DNA from 4 places in the Delftia sp. NA_296.1 genome. Region 4 is predicted to be linked to each of the others. Evidence: predicted binding sites of a transcription regulator. Region 4 holds the regulator's gene; each other region holds the start of a gene.
What was found. Region 4 encodes FNR, which switches genes on or off when oxygen is low (the NO sensors DNR and NnrR bind a similar motif). Its sites were predicted from a motif close to TTGATNNNNATCAA; they were not measured.
Positions count from the first base shown of each region.

Region 1: a site for FNR is predicted at 1,257-1,270, ahead of ACUTR7_RS00605 (COX15/CtaA family protein). Genes of this name have one in related genera too.
Region 2: a site for FNR is predicted at 1,730-1,743, ahead of ACUTR7_RS06490 (DASS family sodium-coupled anion symporter). Genes of this name have one in related genera too.
Region 3: a site for FNR is predicted at 1,498-1,511, ahead of ACUTR7_RS27645 (hemerythrin domain-containing protein). Genes of this name have one in related genera too.

Region 1 is NZ_JBQZGF010000001.1:101,129-105,094, forward strand. Features, by position in the region: gene ACUTR7_RS00595 (hypothetical protein) at 1-148, opposite strand, end outside; gene ACUTR7_RS00600 (hypothetical protein) at 310-720, opposite strand; gene ACUTR7_RS00605 (COX15/CtaA family protein) at 1,541-2,740, shown strand; gene cyoE (heme o synthase) at 2,737-3,642, shown strand; gene ACUTR7_RS00615 (response regulator transcription factor) at 3,717-3,966, opposite strand, start outside.
Region 2 is NZ_JBQZGF010000002.1:450,490-454,455, reverse strand. Features, by position in the region: gene ACUTR7_RS06510 (DNA-directed RNA polymerase subunit alpha) at 1-534, shown strand, start outside; gene rplQ (50S ribosomal protein L17) at 721-1,113, shown strand; tRNA gene ACUTR7_RS06500 (tRNA-Met) at 1,135-1,211, shown strand; gene ACUTR7_RS06495 (hypothetical protein) at 1,293-1,610, opposite strand; gene ACUTR7_RS06490 (DASS family sodium-coupled anion symporter) at 1,905-3,410, shown strand; gene ACUTR7_RS06485 (alkylhydroperoxidase domain protein) at 3,423-3,966, opposite strand, start outside.
Region 3 is NZ_JBQZGF010000016.1:18,053-22,018, reverse strand. Features, by position in the region: gene ACUTR7_RS27655 (CsbD family protein) at 361-579, shown strand; gene ACUTR7_RS27650 (hypothetical protein) at 724-1,311, shown strand; gene ACUTR7_RS27645 (hemerythrin domain-containing protein) at 1,572-2,072, shown strand; gene ACUTR7_RS27640 (MarC family protein) at 2,126-2,773, opposite strand; gene ACUTR7_RS27635 (SDR family oxidoreductase) at 2,782-3,534, opposite strand; gene ACUTR7_RS27630 (dienelactone hydrolase family protein) at 3,653-3,966, shown strand, end outside.
Region 4 is NZ_JBQZGF010000003.1:181,853-185,818, reverse strand. Features, by position in the region: gene ACUTR7_RS08685 (sulfite exporter TauE/SafE family protein) at 1-267, opposite strand, end outside; gene hemN (oxygen-independent coproporphyrinogen III oxidase) at 273-1,655, opposite strand; gene fnr (fumarate/nitrate reduction transcriptional regulator Fnr) at 1,818-2,537, shown strand; gene ACUTR7_RS08670 (hypothetical protein) at 2,619-2,906, opposite strand; gene ACUTR7_RS08665 (FixH family protein) at 3,086-3,400, opposite strand; gene ccoG (cytochrome c oxidase accessory protein CcoG) at 3,458-3,966, opposite strand, start outside.

The sequences.
Region 1 (3,966 bases), on a different contig from region 4:
CCTGCACGGCGCCCTGGATCATGGCCAGCCTGTGCTGCAGCGCAGCCTTTTGGGCCTGCAGCCGGTCCAGCTGCTCGGCAACCAGCGCCTCGTCGGCCCGCAGCTTCTTCAGCCGCTCCTGTATGGCCTCCATTTCCGGGGCGCTCATCTGCCAATCCTCCAGCATCGAAGGGCGCCGAGCGTGGCCCGGACCCTTCTCACAATTCACACGAATGCCGGCAATTATCTGTGCGCCTTAGTGATTGGCTATGAATGAATTGACATAGATTGTCATCGACCGGCGCAGAAGGCCGAAGGCTGTGCAGTTGTTCAAAGCAGCCAGGTCCTGTTGGGCCGGTTGCCGTCGATTTCCACAAGTCCTGCGTCCTGCAGTATGGGCAGGATGTAGGTGATCACCACGGCCGCGTTGTCGTTGGCCTGCTTGGCCGCAAAGCCCAGAAAGCCGGGCCGGTGCTGGCTGGAGGCCACGATGCAGGGCCGCTCGGCGCCGTGATGCTCCTGGGCCAGATGGCGCAGCACGGCGCCGAAGGCTTCCCGCCTTATGCGCACCGTGTTGCCCTTGTGCGTTCTGACTTCCAGGCCGCTGTCGCTGCGGCGGATGACAGTGAAGGACGCGGTGCGTCCCTTGTCGGGCGTCTTCAGGGGCTTGTCCTGGGCGATGCCGTCCCAGAAGGCATTGAAATCGTTGTTGGAGAGCACGCGCACGAAAAAGAGGTCCATTGCCTGGAGGTTTTCTTGGACGTGGAGTCTCCCTGGCTTCGACTGGCCGAAGATGAGCAAATCTGAGCAGTGCCGCTCAATGTGCGAGAAATTTGAGGAAGATCCGGCCTTGCCGCGTTCTGACCTCGGTCCCTTCGATAAAGCCCATCAGTCTGGCCGAACCGTCCATGGAGTACAGCGCCGGTCCATCGATGCGATAGATGGGCCTGGTCCCGCAACGGACGAATTCATCGCCTTCGACACGCCCGATTTCGTGTCCGTGCCCATCAAGCACAGTCCACGAGCCTCCTGCAATCATGGCCTCACCCGGCAGTTGCCGGTCCCCAAGTGAAACCACCAATCTAAGGAACGCGAGGTGTCTGAATCTGAGCGAATCTGAGCAGTCGTGTAAAGCTGGGCCGCCGACGCCTTGGGCAGGGTCCTGTGGAAATTCGTGTGCGCCAGGCCCAAGCCGCATCGCACCGGCCAAAAGAAGCTGGCTGCGATCTAGGGGCACTGCATGCGTGGGCGATTGAGCGGTTCGCAGCCAAGTAGAATTGTTTCATATCAAAGACATGCTGCTCTGAAAGTTGCAGCGACCGGGCCCGCTTGGCGGGCCTTGTGCATGGGGCGCGGTCCCGCAGCCGGTATCTGGGTGCATGTCCTGATTCTCTGTAGGCCCGGCCTGCGATCCAATCTCGCGCATGGGGCTGAGCCTTCTCGTCAAATTGCTCTCATTTATGAAGATCTGCTGTCGCCAACCGGATGCGCCTGCGGCATTGCCTTTCGGCTTGCCCGGAGGCCATGCCGTGTGGTGCACGCCGCGCTGCGGAGGGCGGGCGTGAGCGAACAGGCTCTGTACGATCTGGCCCCCGTTCTGGAGCTGATGCTGCTGGGCCTGTTGCTGGCGCTGGGCCCCCTGGCCTGGGTGTGGCTGCGCAACCGCAGCGGCGGCTCGCTCAAGCGGCTGCAGGCGCTGTCGGTGCTCACGCTGTTCCTGACCTTCGATCTGGTGCTGTTCGGCGCCTTCACCCGCCTGACCGATTCCGGCCTGGGCTGCCCCGATTGGCCGGGCTGCTATGGCAGCGCCAGCCCCATGGGCGCCCGCGCGCAGATTGCCGAGGCGCAGGCCGCCATGCCCACCGGGCCGGTGACGCATGGCAAGGCATGGATAGAGATGGTCCACCGCTATCTGGCCACCACCGTGGGCGTGCTCATCATCGCGATGACCATCATGGCCTGGCGGCGCGCGCGGCGCCTGGGCAGGGCGGGTGGCGCAGGGGCCGAGCATACAGGGGCCGACGGCACAGGCGGTGCCCTGAGTCCGTGGTGGCCCACGCTGGCGCTGTTCTGGGTCTGCCTGCAGGGCGCCTTTGGCGCCTGGACTGTGACCATGAAGCTTTTCCCGGCCATCGTGACCCTGCACCTGCTGGGCGGCACGGGGCTGCTGGCCTTGCTGTGCGTGCCCGCCGTGGGGTTGAGCCGTGCTGCGCGCCAGCAAAGGGCGACCGTGATTTCGCCCGCGCTGCGCGCGGGGCTGTGGCTGGGCCTTGCGCTGCTGGTGCTGCAGGTGGCACTGGGCGGCTGGGTCAGCACCAACTATGCGGTGCTGGCCTGCAGCAGTTTCCCGACCTGCCAGGGCAGTTGGTGGCCGGCCATGGATTTTTCGCAGGCGCTGCAGATCTGGCGGCCGCTGGGCCTGCTGCAGGACGGCAGCAACATCAGCTTTGCGGGCCTCACGGCCATCCACTATCTGCACCGCCTGGCGGCCTATGTGGTGGTGGCTGCGCTGGCCGGGCTGTGGTGGCGTTTGGGTGAAGTGCCCGCACTGGCGTCGCAGCGCCGCGTGCTGGGTGCGTTTTTGGTGCTGCAGGTGCTGACAGGCCTGTCGAACGTGGTGCTCGATTGGCCGCTGGTGGCCGCGGTGCTGCATACGGGCGGCGCAGCTGCGCTGGTGACCGTGATTGTTTGGTGCCTGGCGGCCAGCCGCCCGGGCGCACTGCGGGACGGTCTGCCGGTTGCCCGTGGAGAGATTGCATGAGTAAACAAGCTTCCCTGAGTGTCGAGCCCTCGCGCTGGACACAGTTCTATGCCCTGACCAAGCCGCGTGTGGTGCAGCTGATCGTGTTCTGCGCACTGATCGGCATGGTGCTGGCCGTGCCCGGCTGGCCCAACGCCGACCAGTGGCTGCACATGGCGCTGGCCTGCCTGGGCATCTGGCTGGTGGCGGGCGCGGCTGCCGCCTTCAACTGCCTGGTGGAGCGCCATATCGATGCGCGCATGAAGCGCACCTCCTGGCGGCCCACGGCGCGCGGCGAGCTGAGCAGCCAGCAGGCGCTGGCCTTCTCGGCCATCCTGTGCACGCTGGGCGCGCTGGTGCTGCTGCTGTGCACCAACCCACTGACCATGTGGCTGACGCTGGCCACCTTCGTGGGCTATGCCGTGATCTACACGGTGATCCTCAAGCCCGCCACGCCGCAGAACATCGTGATCGGCGGCGCCTCCGGTGCCATGCCGCCCGTGCTGGGCTGGGCCGCGATGACGGGCCAGGTCGGTCCCGAGGCGCTGATCCTGTTCCTCATCATCTTCCTGTGGACGCCGCCCCATTTCTGGGCGCTGGCGCTGTACCGCGTGGAAGACTACCGCCAGTCCGGCCTGCCCATGCTGCCCGTGACGCATGGCAGCGAGTACACGCGGCTGCAGATCCTGCTGTACACGGTGATCCTGTTTGCGGCCTGCATGCTGCCCTTCATGTACGGCATGAGCTCCTGGCTGTACCTGGTGGTGGCCGTGGTGCTGAGCGTGGGCTTCTGTGCCCATGCCTTTGCACTGTGGCGCAATTACTCGGACCAGCTGTCGCGCAAGACCTTCCGCTTCTCGCTGATCCACCTGAGCGTGCTGTTCCTGGCGCTGCTGATCGATCACTACCTCTGGCTGGGCTGATGGCCTGAGGGCCATGGCCGCGCAATGACAAACCGGGCCCTTGAGGCCCGGTTTGCCTTTTGGTGCCTGCCGCCTTACTTGATCTGCCGCTTCTCCAGCTTGCGCGCCAGCGTGCGCCGGTGCATGCCCAGGCGGCGGGCGGCTTCGGAGATGTTGAAATCGCTCTCGGCCAGGGTTTCGTGGATGTGTTCCCACTCCAGCGTCTTGATGGAGGTGGGGTTGCGCGACAGTTCCACGTCGGTGCGGCCCTCGAGGCGGCCGAAGGCGGCCTCGATATCGTCGGTGTTGGAGGGCTTGGCCAGATAGTGGCATGCGCCTAGCTTG
Region 2 (3,966 bases), on a different contig from region 4:
TATGGCGACGAGTCCACGAAGTCGATCGGCCGCATTGTGCTGGACGCTTCGTTCTCGCCCGTCAAGCGCGTGAGCTACGCCGTCGAATCGGCCCGCGTTGAACAACGCACCGACCTCGACAAGCTGGTGGTGGAGATCGAAACCAATGGTGCGATCACTGCCGAGGACGCCGTGCGCGCATCCGCCAAGATCCTGGTGGAACAGCTCGCCGTGTTCGCTCAGCTGGACGGCGGCGATATCGCCAGCGTCTTCGATGCTCCGGCCGGTGGCCGTGGTGCCGCAACCGCCTTTGATCCCATCTTGCTGCGTCCCGTGGACGAGCTGGAACTCACCGTGCGTTCGGCCAACTGCCTCAAGGCAGAGAACATCTACTACATCGGCGACCTGATCCAGCGTACCGAAAACGAGCTGCTCAAGACCCCGAACCTGGGTCGCAAGTCGCTCAACGAGATCAAGGAAGTCCTGGCTTCCCGCGGTCTGACGCTGGGCATGAAGCTCGAGAACTGGCCGCCTGCTGGCCTGGAAAAGCGCTAAGCACTATAATTGCAGGCTCTCCTTTTTGGAGAGCCTCAGTGCCTCGGGCAGTACCTGATACGGCTGCACGAATTAATCAACAACTTGCGCAAATTCGGTTGAGGCAAGCTGCAGATCCGGTAACGGGTCCAGGCTTGCATCCTTGTTTGCGCAAGCCCTAATTACATATTTTAGGAATAAAGCACCATGCGTCACGGTCACGGCCTCCGCAAACTCAATCGCACCTCTTCGCACCGCCTGGCGATGCTGAAGAACATGATGAATTCGCTCATCGAGCACGAAGCCATCAAGACCACCGTTCCCAAGGCCAAGGAACTGCGCCGCGTGATCGAGCCCATGATCACCCTGGCCAAGGTCGACACCGTTGCCAACCGCCGTCTGGCATTTGACCGCCTGCGTGACCGCGACAGCGTGACCAAGCTCTTCAACGAGCTGGGCCCCCGCTTCGCAAAGCGTCCTGGTGGCTACACCCGTATCCTGAAGATGGGCTTCCGCGTGGGCGACAACGCTCCCATGGCCTTCGTGGAACTGGTCGAGCGCGCTGAAGAAGGCGCCGCCGAAGCCAAGGCAGCTGAATAATCTGCTATAATTTTGGAATACCGCGCGATGGAGCAGTCTGGTAGCTCGTTGGGCTCATAACCCAAAGGTCGGAGGTTCAAATCCTTCTCGCGCAACCAAATTGAAAAGGGCTACGACACTGTCGTAGCCCTTTTTTCATGCCCTCGCGCCAGGGCAAAGGCTATGCTGACAGCCCGGCATCAGCCGCCCAGCTGGTTGCCGATGCGCTGGCCCAGCCGCAGGCGCACGCGGTGGGCGATTTCCTGGGCGACCTCGGGGCTGAGCACTTCGCTGATGTGCAGCAGCTCGGTGTAGTGCATGCACAGAAGGCCGCGCAGGGTCTTGAATGCGGCCTCGTGCTCGGCGCCGCAGACGTTGGCGTCATTGGCCAGCACGCGCTCCACCACGCCGGCCTGCAGCAGCGGGATCTTGCAGATGACGGCGTGGCGGGCGATCTCCAGGTCGATTTCCTGGAGCCGGCATTCCCATTCCTCGGGCAAGAATCGGTTGGCTGGCATGTCGGCTTTTCTCCTTTTTTCACTGCATGGGTACACCGGGGCGAAAGGCACCCGGTCTGGGGATGCTGTCATGTGAGCGGGGCTCGGTGGCCTGGGTCGCCAGGTTTACTGGCCCGGCCTTGATGCCTGTCAAACTTCGGTGGCGCAGGCGCCCGCTGGAAGCCGGGCTCATGCTGCACTGCATCATGATGTCAGTCATGCGGCGCGGCCGCCAGTGCCCGTGCAGGCTGGTGGGCTTTTGCTCCCGGCAGGCCATGCTCTCTCGGCGCCGCTCCGGCAACGCAAAGGATCCACATGCTCGAGAAGATCGCCTCGCTGTTCCGCTATTTCAAGGCGGCCGTGCCGTTCCGGCTGGTGCCGGCACTGATTGCCACCGCCGTGCTGTTCGGCCTGCTGCTGATGCCCGTGCCCGAGGGACTGACGCCCAAGGGCTGGCAGCTGGTCGCCATTTTCCTGACCACCATCGTGGCCATCATCCTCAAGGTCATGCCCATTGGCGTGATGGCCTTGATGGCCATCGTCATCGTCTCGCTGTCCCAGGTCACCTCCGGCTCGTCCAAGGGTGCCATCACCGATGCGCTGAGCAGCTTTTCCAGCCCGCTGATCTGGCTGATCGTGGTGGCCATCCTGATCTCGCGCGGCCTCAAGAAGACGGGGCTGGGCAGCCGCATCGGCCTGATGTTCATCGCCCTGCTGGGCAAGCGCACCATTGGCATCGGCTACGGCCTGGCGATCTGCGAGCTGGTGCTGGCACCGTTCACGCCCAGCAACACGGCGCGCGGCGGCGGCATCGTGCACCCGATCATGAAGTCCATCGCCAATGCCTTCGAGTCGGACCCGGCCAAGGGCACGCAGGGCAAGGTGGGCACCTACCTGGCCCTGGTCAACTACCACGCCAATCCCATCACCTCGGCCATGTTCCTGACCGCCACCGCGCCCAACCCGCTGGTGGTGGATTTCGTGGCCAAGGCCACGGGCCAGGCCCTGCACCTGAGCTGGACCACCTGGGCGCTGTACATGCTGCTGCCGGGCCTGCTGTGCCTGCTGCTGATGCCGCTGGTGATCTACCTGCTGTCGCCGCCCGAGCTCAAGGCCACGCCCAATGCCGTGGAGTATGCGCGCAGCGAGATGGCGCGCATGGGGCCGCTGTCGGGCAAGGAGCGCGTGATGCTGGGCACCTTCGGCCTGATGCTGCTGCTGTGGGCCAACGTGCCGCAGATGCTGTTCGGCCCGGCCTTCGTGCTGGACCCCACGGTGGTCGCCTTCCTGGGCCTGTTCGTGCTGATCATCACGGGCACCATCGACTGGGATGACGTGCTGTCCGAGAAAAGCGCCTGGGATACCCTGGTATGGTTCGGCGCCCTGGTCATGCTGGCCGAGCAGCTCAACAAGCTCGGTGTGGTGTCCTGGTTTGCCGTGGGCATGAAGAACGCCATCGTCGCCAGCGGCCTGGACTGGCTGCCGGTGGCTGCCATCCTGGTGGGCGTGTTCGTGTTCTCGCACTACCTGTTCGCCAGCACCACGGCCCACATCAGCGCGATGATGCTGGCCTTCCTGACCGTGGGTGCGCAGCTGATTCCGGCCGACTATGTCGTGCCCTTCATGCTGATGATGACGGCCGGCTCGGCCATCATGATGACGCTGACCCACTACGCCACCGGCACTTCGCCCATCATCTTCGGCAGCGGCTATGTCACGCTGGGCAACTGGTGGCGCGTGGGCGCGGCCATGTGCGTGATCGAGCTGCTGATCTTTGCCGTGGTCGGCAGTGTCTGGTGGAAGCTGCTGGGCCTGTGGTGAGGGCGGGCGCCCTCAAGCCGTGGTCCGTGGCTCGCCCAGCGACAGCATGAGCCGGTTGGCCCAGTTGAAGAAGGCCGTGCCGTGCAGCACATCGGAGATGGCGGCATCGTCCAGGCCTGCGGTGCGCAGCGCATCGATGTGGGCGGGCTCCAGCGCAGGCGGCGTCTGGGTCAGCGCCACGGCCGCCGTGACGATCGCGTTCCAGCGCGGGCCCAGGTCCGTGCCCGGGCCTTCGTCGAGCAGGCGCTGCACGTCGCCGCCCCTGCGCGAGAAGTGCGTGGCAAAGCGTGCGTGCACCGAGGCGCAGTAGATGCAGCCATTGGCGCGTGAGGTGGCCGCAGCGGCCAGCTCGCGCTCGGCACGCGGCAGGCCGGCGTCGGGGTTGTAGAAGATGTCCTTGTCGGTGCGCGTGCGTGCGCCCAGCGTGTCGGGGTCGCGCGCCAGCAGGCGGAAGTAGGGCGACTGCGCGCGTGAGGCATCGACCAGGCCTGCATGGTGGCGTTCGGTCAGCTCGCTTTCGTCCAGCGGTTCGATCCATGGCAGCCAGTCGAGCTGT
Region 3 (3,966 bases), on a different contig from region 4:
CTCTGCGAGCTACGTTCAAACAATCACGGCGAGTCAGTTGACGAAGCAGTCCTGTCCTTCGGCAGGACTGCAACCCCACAACCGCCACGACGCAGGCGCTGACATACGGGGAAAAGGCCGGGTACTCAGGGCAGGGGCGGGCCGCGCCTGACCCAGCGCTTCCCGCGCGTCCGTCAGGGGCTGTAGTCCCGATCCCACCGTCTCGGCTGCCCCTGGGACGACCGTCAACACTAGGTCCAGACTACGACGCGCAGCCCCCAGGTTTTTTACAGTGGAACCGTCGCTGATGCAGATCGCGGCTTTGAAAAAACAAGGCCTGATTGCACAGCGCTACTTCAACATCACTGAAAGGACCAAGCCATGAATGAAGACCGCATCAAGGGCAACTGGAAGCAATTCACCGGCAAGATCCGTGAGCAATGGGGCAAGCTCACCGATGACGATCTGGATGTGATCGCCGGCAAGCGCGAGCAATTCCTGGGCAAGCTGCAGGAGCGCCAGGGCCTGGCCCGCGACGCTGCCGAAAAGCAGCTGACCGACTGGCAAAAGCGCAACCCCGACTTCCGCTTCGAAGACTGACGAGGGTGGACTGCGGATGGGCTGGACGCCCTGGCCGGCGCCGCCATCCGCTCCTCGACAGCCAGCGTGCCTGAGGGCACGCACCAATGGCCCGCCGCCGCAGGCAACAAGGGCCGCTTCAGTACAAATACAAGGAGTTCCATCATGCAAACACCGCAACGCTTTCGCCATATGCTTTCCGCTGTCGCCCTGGGCCTGATGGCCTCCGGCGCCATGGCCATGACCAATGCGGAGCACACGGCCGCCAAGAACCAGATCGAGGCTGACTACAAGGCTGCCAAGGAACAGTGCAAGCCGCTCAAGGACAACGCCAAGGACGTCTGCGAGAAGCAGGCCAAGGGCCAGGAAAACGTGGCCAAGGCCGAACTGGAATCGCGCCGCAATCCTTCGCCCAAGAACAGCGAAAAGGCACTCAAGGCCAAGGCTGATGCGGACTACGACATCGCCAAGGAAAAGTGCGATGACCTCAAGGGCGACGCCAAGGATGTCTGCGTGAAGGATGCCAAGGCCGCCCACGTGCACGCCGTGGAAGCCGCCAAGGTGAACAAGGCCCAGGCCGAGCCCGCGTCCAACTCCGCAGCCAAGGCTGCCAACGTGGCAGAAACCCGCAAGGACGCTGCCGAGGAAACCCGCGAAGCCGACTACAAGGCTGCCAAGGCCCGTTGCGACACTATGAGTGGCGCTGCCAAGGACACCTGCGTGGCTGATGCCAAGCGGAAGTTTGGACAGTAAGCTCCCCCTGAGCGGCTGACGCCGCTTCCCCCGTTGCACGGCGCCTCTCTACTCGCTACGCGAGGGAGGGGGACGGCACCTTCGCCGCGAGGCGGCTCTTGCTCGGTGCCCCTGGCCTTTTGGCCGCGCCAGTTTTATCCGCCTTGACCAAGCCCCGCTCGCGGGGCTTTGCTGTTTTCGGGTTGGCTGATGTGGGTCAAACGGGTTGGGCGGTGCTGTTCCTAAGCTGCAGGCTTTCACGATGAAGGCAGGAGAAGCATATGGCCGTGCTGGAATGGAGCGGAGCGCTGGCATTGGAGTTGCCGGCCATGGACGAGGTGCATCAGGAGTTCGTCCTGCTGCTGGCCGAGGTGGAGGCGGCCGATGATGCGCAGCTGTGCGCGCGCTGGGATGAGTTGATCGCGCATACGCAGGTGCATTTCGACCAGGAAGACCGCTGGATGCAGTCCACGCGCTTCACCAGCACCAACTGCCACAGCCTGCAGCACAAGGTGGTGCTGCAGGTGATGCGCGAGGGGGCGGCCAAGGCGGCGGCCGGTGATCTGGCCGTGATCCGCAGCATGGCGGGCGAGCTGGCGGCCTGGTTCGTGCACCATGCGCAGACCATGGATGCGGCGCTGGCCCTGCATCTGCGCAGTGCGGGCTTCGATCCCGCCACGGGCTCCCTGGCGCACCCTGAGGCCTTGCCCGAGCAGCCCATCACGGGCTGCGGCGGTGCCTGCGACGGAAGCGCCGACCGCGCGCGGGCCGTGCCGGCCTGATCCGGCCTGAACCGATCTGAACCGGCAGTAAGGCCACCAGTCAGCCAGCCCGATCAGGGCACGATCGCGGGCGATGCCAGGATGGGGAAGATCTTCACCAGCCCGCCCGCCATCACCTCCACGGCCAGGGCCGCGAGGATCAGGCCCATGAGCCGCGTCATCACATTGATGCCGGTCTTGCCCAGCACGCGGGCGATCGGGTCGGCCAGCGAAAAGCAGACCATCACCACCAGCGCCACCACCACGCCATAGCCCACCAGGGCCAGGTGCTGCCAGATGGTGCGTGCCTGGTCGGCGTAGATCACCACGGTGGACATGGAGGCCGGCCCCGTCAGCAGCGGAATCGTCAGCGGCACCACGGCAATGCTGTTGCCCATGGCAGCCTTTTCCGCGCCAGCGACCAGCGTGGGCGCGTTGGGCCGTTCCTCGGCCGGGCGGGCGTTGAGCATGTTCATGGCGCTGATCAGCAGCAGCAGGCCACCGCCCACCTGAAAGCTCTGCAGCGAGATGTTGAAGAAGTCCAGCACCTGCAGCCCGATGATGGCGCAGGCCGCGATCACGCAGAACGAGGCCAGCGCCGCCGTGCGAATGGTCTGCTGGCGCTGCTGGGCGCTGAATCCCTCGGTGTAGTGGATGAAGAAGGGGACGATGGCCAGCGGGTTGATGATGGCCACCAGCGTGATCAGCGGTTTGAGGTCCATGGAGAGCCTTAGAGGTTGCCGCCCGAAATATCGACCAGGCTGCCCGTGGTGTAGTGCGAGCCATCCGACATCAGCCAGAGGATGGCGTCGGCCACCTCCTCGGCCCTGCCGCCGCGCTGCATGGGCACGTTGGGCGCCAGGCGCTCGACGCGGTCGGGTTGTCCGCCGCTGGCGTGGATGTCGGTCTCTATCAAGCCGGGCCGCACGGCGTTCACGCGTATGCCCTGGGCGGCGACTTCCTTGGCCAGGCCCAGCGTCATCACGTCCAACGCGCCCTTGGCGGCCGCATAGTCGACGTACTGGCCCGGTGCACCCAGCCGCGAAGCGATGCTGGAGACGTTCACGATGGCGCCTCCCCTTCCGCCATGGCGGGTGCTCATGCGCCGCACGGCTTCGCGCGCGCAGATGAAGCTGCCGATGGTATTGACGCGGAACATGCGCTCCAGCCGCTGCACGCTCATCTCGGCCACGGTCTGCGCGCGATCCACCACACCGGCGTTGTTGACCAGGGCATCCAGCCGGCCGAACTGCGCATCCGCCGCACCGAACAGGGCCAGCACCTCGGCTTCGTCGCCCACATCCGCCTGCACGGCCAGCGCGCGGGTGCCGGCTGTCTGCACGTCGGCCACCACGGCCTCGGCCGCATCGCGCTGTTGCTGGTAGCTGATCACCACGTCCCAGCCCCGGTGCGCAGCCATGCGTGCCGTTGCGGCGCCTATGCCGCGGCTGCCACCGGTAATGAGCACGACTTTTCGTTCCATCGAATGTCTCCTGTGAAAGAATTGCCGCACGGGCCGGCCCGCCGCCATTACAGCATTGCGGGGCGCGTCCGCCCACCGGGAAATCACAACAGGTTCTCAGACAGAAAGGAACGCGGACATGGGCAGTTTTGTGCAGTTGACTTCGTTGGATGGCACGGCTTCGCCGGCCTGGGTGGCGCGGCCCGATGTGCCCGCGCGCGGTGCCGTCGTGGTGCTGCAGGAGATCTTCGGCGTCAACGCCCATATCCGCGCCGTGGCCGACCGCCTGGCTGCCCGCGGCTATATGGCCGTGGCGCCGTCACTATTCACGCGTGTCGAGGCCGGTGTGGACCTGGGCTATGGCGACGCCGACCGTGCCAAGGGCATGGCGCTGAAATCCGCCGCCGAGGCGCTGCCCCAGCCCGGCGTGCTGCCCGAGATCGAGGCCGCCAT
Region 4 (3,966 bases):
GGTCTGGCTGGTGAGCCAGGACAGGCTCTCCATGGCCAGGGCCGAGGCAGCGCCCAGGCTGGCATAGCCGGCCAGACGGCCGCCGTGGAACAGCGCCGTGCGCAGCCACAGCCGGCTTTGCAATCCATGCACGGCCACCACCTGCGAGCCGCCGCCCTGCCCCGCCCCGCCCGTGACCACGCCGCAGGGCGCAGCGCACATGGCAAGGCAATGGGGCCCGCCGACGAGCCCCATGATCAAAGCGGTCCAGAGCAGCGACAACAGCATGGGGCCTAGATGATCCTCGAAAACCGCGCCCGGTTCTTGTCCGCCTGCAGATATCGGTCAAACAGCATGGCCACGCCGCGCACGAAGTACCAGCCCATGGGCGTGACCTGGAATCCCTCGTCGCTGATCTGCACCAGGCCCTTGACCTGCAGGTCCTCCAGGGCCGCCATCTCGGGCGCGAAGTACTCGCGAAAGCCCAGCAGCCAGGCCTGCTCCATGGGCTCGAACAGCACGGCGCCCTGGCACATGATGGCCATGATGACGGCGCGGCGCACCAGGTCGTCGCGCGACAGCGCCAGGCCCCGCACCACGGGCAGGTGGCTGGCGTCGATGGCGTCGTAGTACTCCTCCAGCGTCTTGGCGTTCTGGCTGTAGCTGGCGCCCACCTTGCCGATGGCCGACACGCCCAGCGCAATCAGGTCGCAGTCGGGCTGGGTGCTGTAGCCCTGGAAGTTGCGGTGCAGCCGGCCCTGGCGCTTGGCCACGGCCAGCGAGTCCTCCGGCAGGGCGAAGTGGTCCATGCCCACATAGACATAGCCACCGTCCATGAACGCGGCGATGGAACGCGACAGCATGGCCAGCTTGTCGGCCCCCTGGGGCAGATCCTCGGCCGCAATGCGCCGCTGCGGCTTGAAGCGCTCGGGCAGGTGGGCATAGGCATAGAGCGCGATGCGGTCGGGCCGCAGCGCGTTGACCTGGGCCAGCGTGCGCTCGAAGGATTCGGGCGTCTGCTTGGGCAGGCCGTAGATCAGGTCCACGTTGATGGAGGCAAAGCCCAGCTGCCGCGCGGCCGCCACCAGCTCGAACACCTGCTCTGCCGGCTGCACGCGGTGCACGGCGATCTGCACCTGCTCGTCGAAGTCCTGCACGCCGAAGCTCAGGCGGTTGAAGCCCAGCTCCTTGAGCACGGCCAGGCGCTCGACGCTGACGGTGCGCGGATCGACCTCGATGGAGTACTCGCCACCCGGCTCCAGCTTGAAATGCTCGCGCAACAGGCCCATCAGCGTGCGCAGCTCGTCGTCGGAGAAGAAGGTGGGCGTGCCGCCGCCCAGGTGCAGCTGGCTGACGGTCTGGCCCTTGCCGCAATGGGCCGTGTGCAAGGCCATCTCGCGCGCCAGGTAGTCCAGGTAGACGGCGGCGCGATCGTGGTGGCGCGTCACGATCTTGTTGCAGGCGCAGTAGTAGCAAAGCGACTCGCAAAAGGGCACGTGCACATACAGCGACAAAGGCATGGCACGCGCTGCGGTACTCGATTTGCGTTGTTGCAGCGCCAGGATATAGTCCTCTGCACCAAAGGCCTCGACAAAGCGGTCGGCGGTAGGGAACGAGGTGTATCGGGGCCCCGGTACGTCAAAGCGACGCAGCAGCTCTGGGGTGACAGCGGTCATGGGTTTTTTCCTCTAATACCTCGACTGTGCCGCAGCACATCGGTCATGTCCTTGACTCATATCAAGAGTTGTTTGAGGGACTGCTGCGACAATTTGATCCAACTCATCGCAATCCACGAGGTCACCGCCGGCACGCTGTGTGCCGCTGATGTTTATCACTCCATGAACCTTCAGACCATCAAAGCCTCCTGCTCCAACTGCAACCTGCGCGAACTGTGCATGCCCATGGGCCTGGATGCCGAGCAGATGCAGCGCATCGACGACATCGTGGCCACGCGCCGCAAGGTCAAGCGCGGAGGCCTGCTGTTTCGCAACGGCGAGACATTCACCTCGCTGTACGCCATCCGCACCGGCTTCTTCAAGACCTGCGTGGCCACCGAGGACGGACGCGACCAGGTCACAGGCTTTCAGATGGCCGGCGAGATCATCGGCCTGGACGGCATCGTCAACGACCACCACACCTGCGATGCCGTCGCGCTGGAAGACGCCGAAGTCTGCGTCATGCCCTTCGACAAGCTGGAAGACCTGTCGCGCGAGGTCACGGCCCTGCAAAACCATGTGCACAAGGTCATGAGCCGCGAGATCGTGCGCGAGCACGGCGTGATGCTGCTGCTGGGCAGCATGCGCGCCGAGGAGCGCCTGGCCGCCTTCGTGCTCAACCTGGTGCAGCGCCTGCATGCGCGGGGCTTTTCCAAGTCCGAACTGGTACTGCGCATGACGCGCGAGGAAATCGGCAGCTACCTGGGCCTGAAGCTGGAGACGGTGAGCCGCACCTTCTCCAAGTTCGCGGACGACAACATCATCGAGGTGCGCCAGCGCCATCTGCGCATCCTGGACACGGAGGCGCTCAAGCGCATCGTCAACAGCCAGCAGTGCCAGTGAGGCTGCAAGGGCAGTAAGCATTCATCCGCCAATGAACAAGGCCCGCTGTCGCGGGCCTTGTTCATTGCGGCGGGCTCTCGATCAGTCCCGCCCCAGCCCCTGCATGGCCAGGTCCGGGTCGGGCTCGGAGACCACGCCGTCATTGAGATCACGGGCCGAGCGGCCCAGCATGGTGGTCATCAGGCTGGAGAGCATGGTCACGCCCCAGAAGGCGAAGAAGGCCAGCGTGTAAATGCCCTGGCGCGACCAGCCCAGGTCGCCGAGCCAATGCAGCTCCAGCGGGTCCACAAAGGCAAAAACCAGCATCTCCATCACGGCGGCTGCCAGAAAGGCAGGCCAGGCAATCCACATCCAGCGTTGGGCCAACATCAGCGATCTCCTTGTGCTGTCGAGGGGTCGACTTCATTGTGCGCCGCGCCAACGCATGGCGCCAAGCCCCGCAGCGCCCTGCACGCCTGTAGGAAACCCTCACCCGTCGCGCATGCCGGAGATGCGATCCGCCATGCAAAAAGGCCGCGACTGCGGCCTCTTGCAGGGGTGCACGGCGATCAGCGGTCCGTGGGGTGATCGTGCGCGGGCGTGGCCGCATGGTTGCGGCCGGTGACGGCGGGCGCCATGCTCTTGGGCACTTCGCGCACGCCATCGGCACGCTCGTTGATCGTGATGCCGTTGCGGTAGTAGTCGGGATCGATCACGGGATCGGCGCCGTTGATGGCGATGATGGCCGTGATCACGGCAGCGACCACCACGGCCGCCGGGCCGGCCACCACCAGCCAGACATGGCCGAACTTCCACCAGGGCTTGCCGGCGTCGGGGTGCGAGGGAGCCTGCGCGGGCGCGGACACTGCGGGACTGGAAGACATGGGAAACCTCTTTCTTTCAGGCGGCAGGCGCGGACCGTGCCGCGCCTGCCAGGAACATCACCGGGGCACCAGGAAGACGGCCTTTTCGGACGCGCGTCCCGCGCCCGAATGCACGGCATCGATATCGAAGAATACGGTGTGCGAGCCCGGCTCGGCCGAACCGTAGGGAATCTGCAGGCGCGCCGCAATGCCGCGCGTCTCGGCCGGGCCGACCTCGACTTCCTGCTCGGACGCCAGCTCCAGCCCATCGAGGCCATGGGCGCTGATGCGGTAGCGCTGGGCCTGCTCGGTGGCATTCATGATCTGCAGGCGGTAGACATTCTCCAGCTTGCCGCCCGCCACGATGCGCGACAGCGAGGCGCGGTCGCGGATCACGTCCACCTTGACCGACTGGCGCAGCGCCAGGCTCACGATCATGGCCACGCTCAAGCCGATCAGCACGGCCGAGTAGATCAGCACGCGCGGACGGAAGATGCGGCGCAGCACCTGGGCACGCCGCCACAGGCCGGCCATGGCGTTCTGCGTGGTCAGGCGGATCAGGCCGCGCGGGTACTCCATCTTGTCCA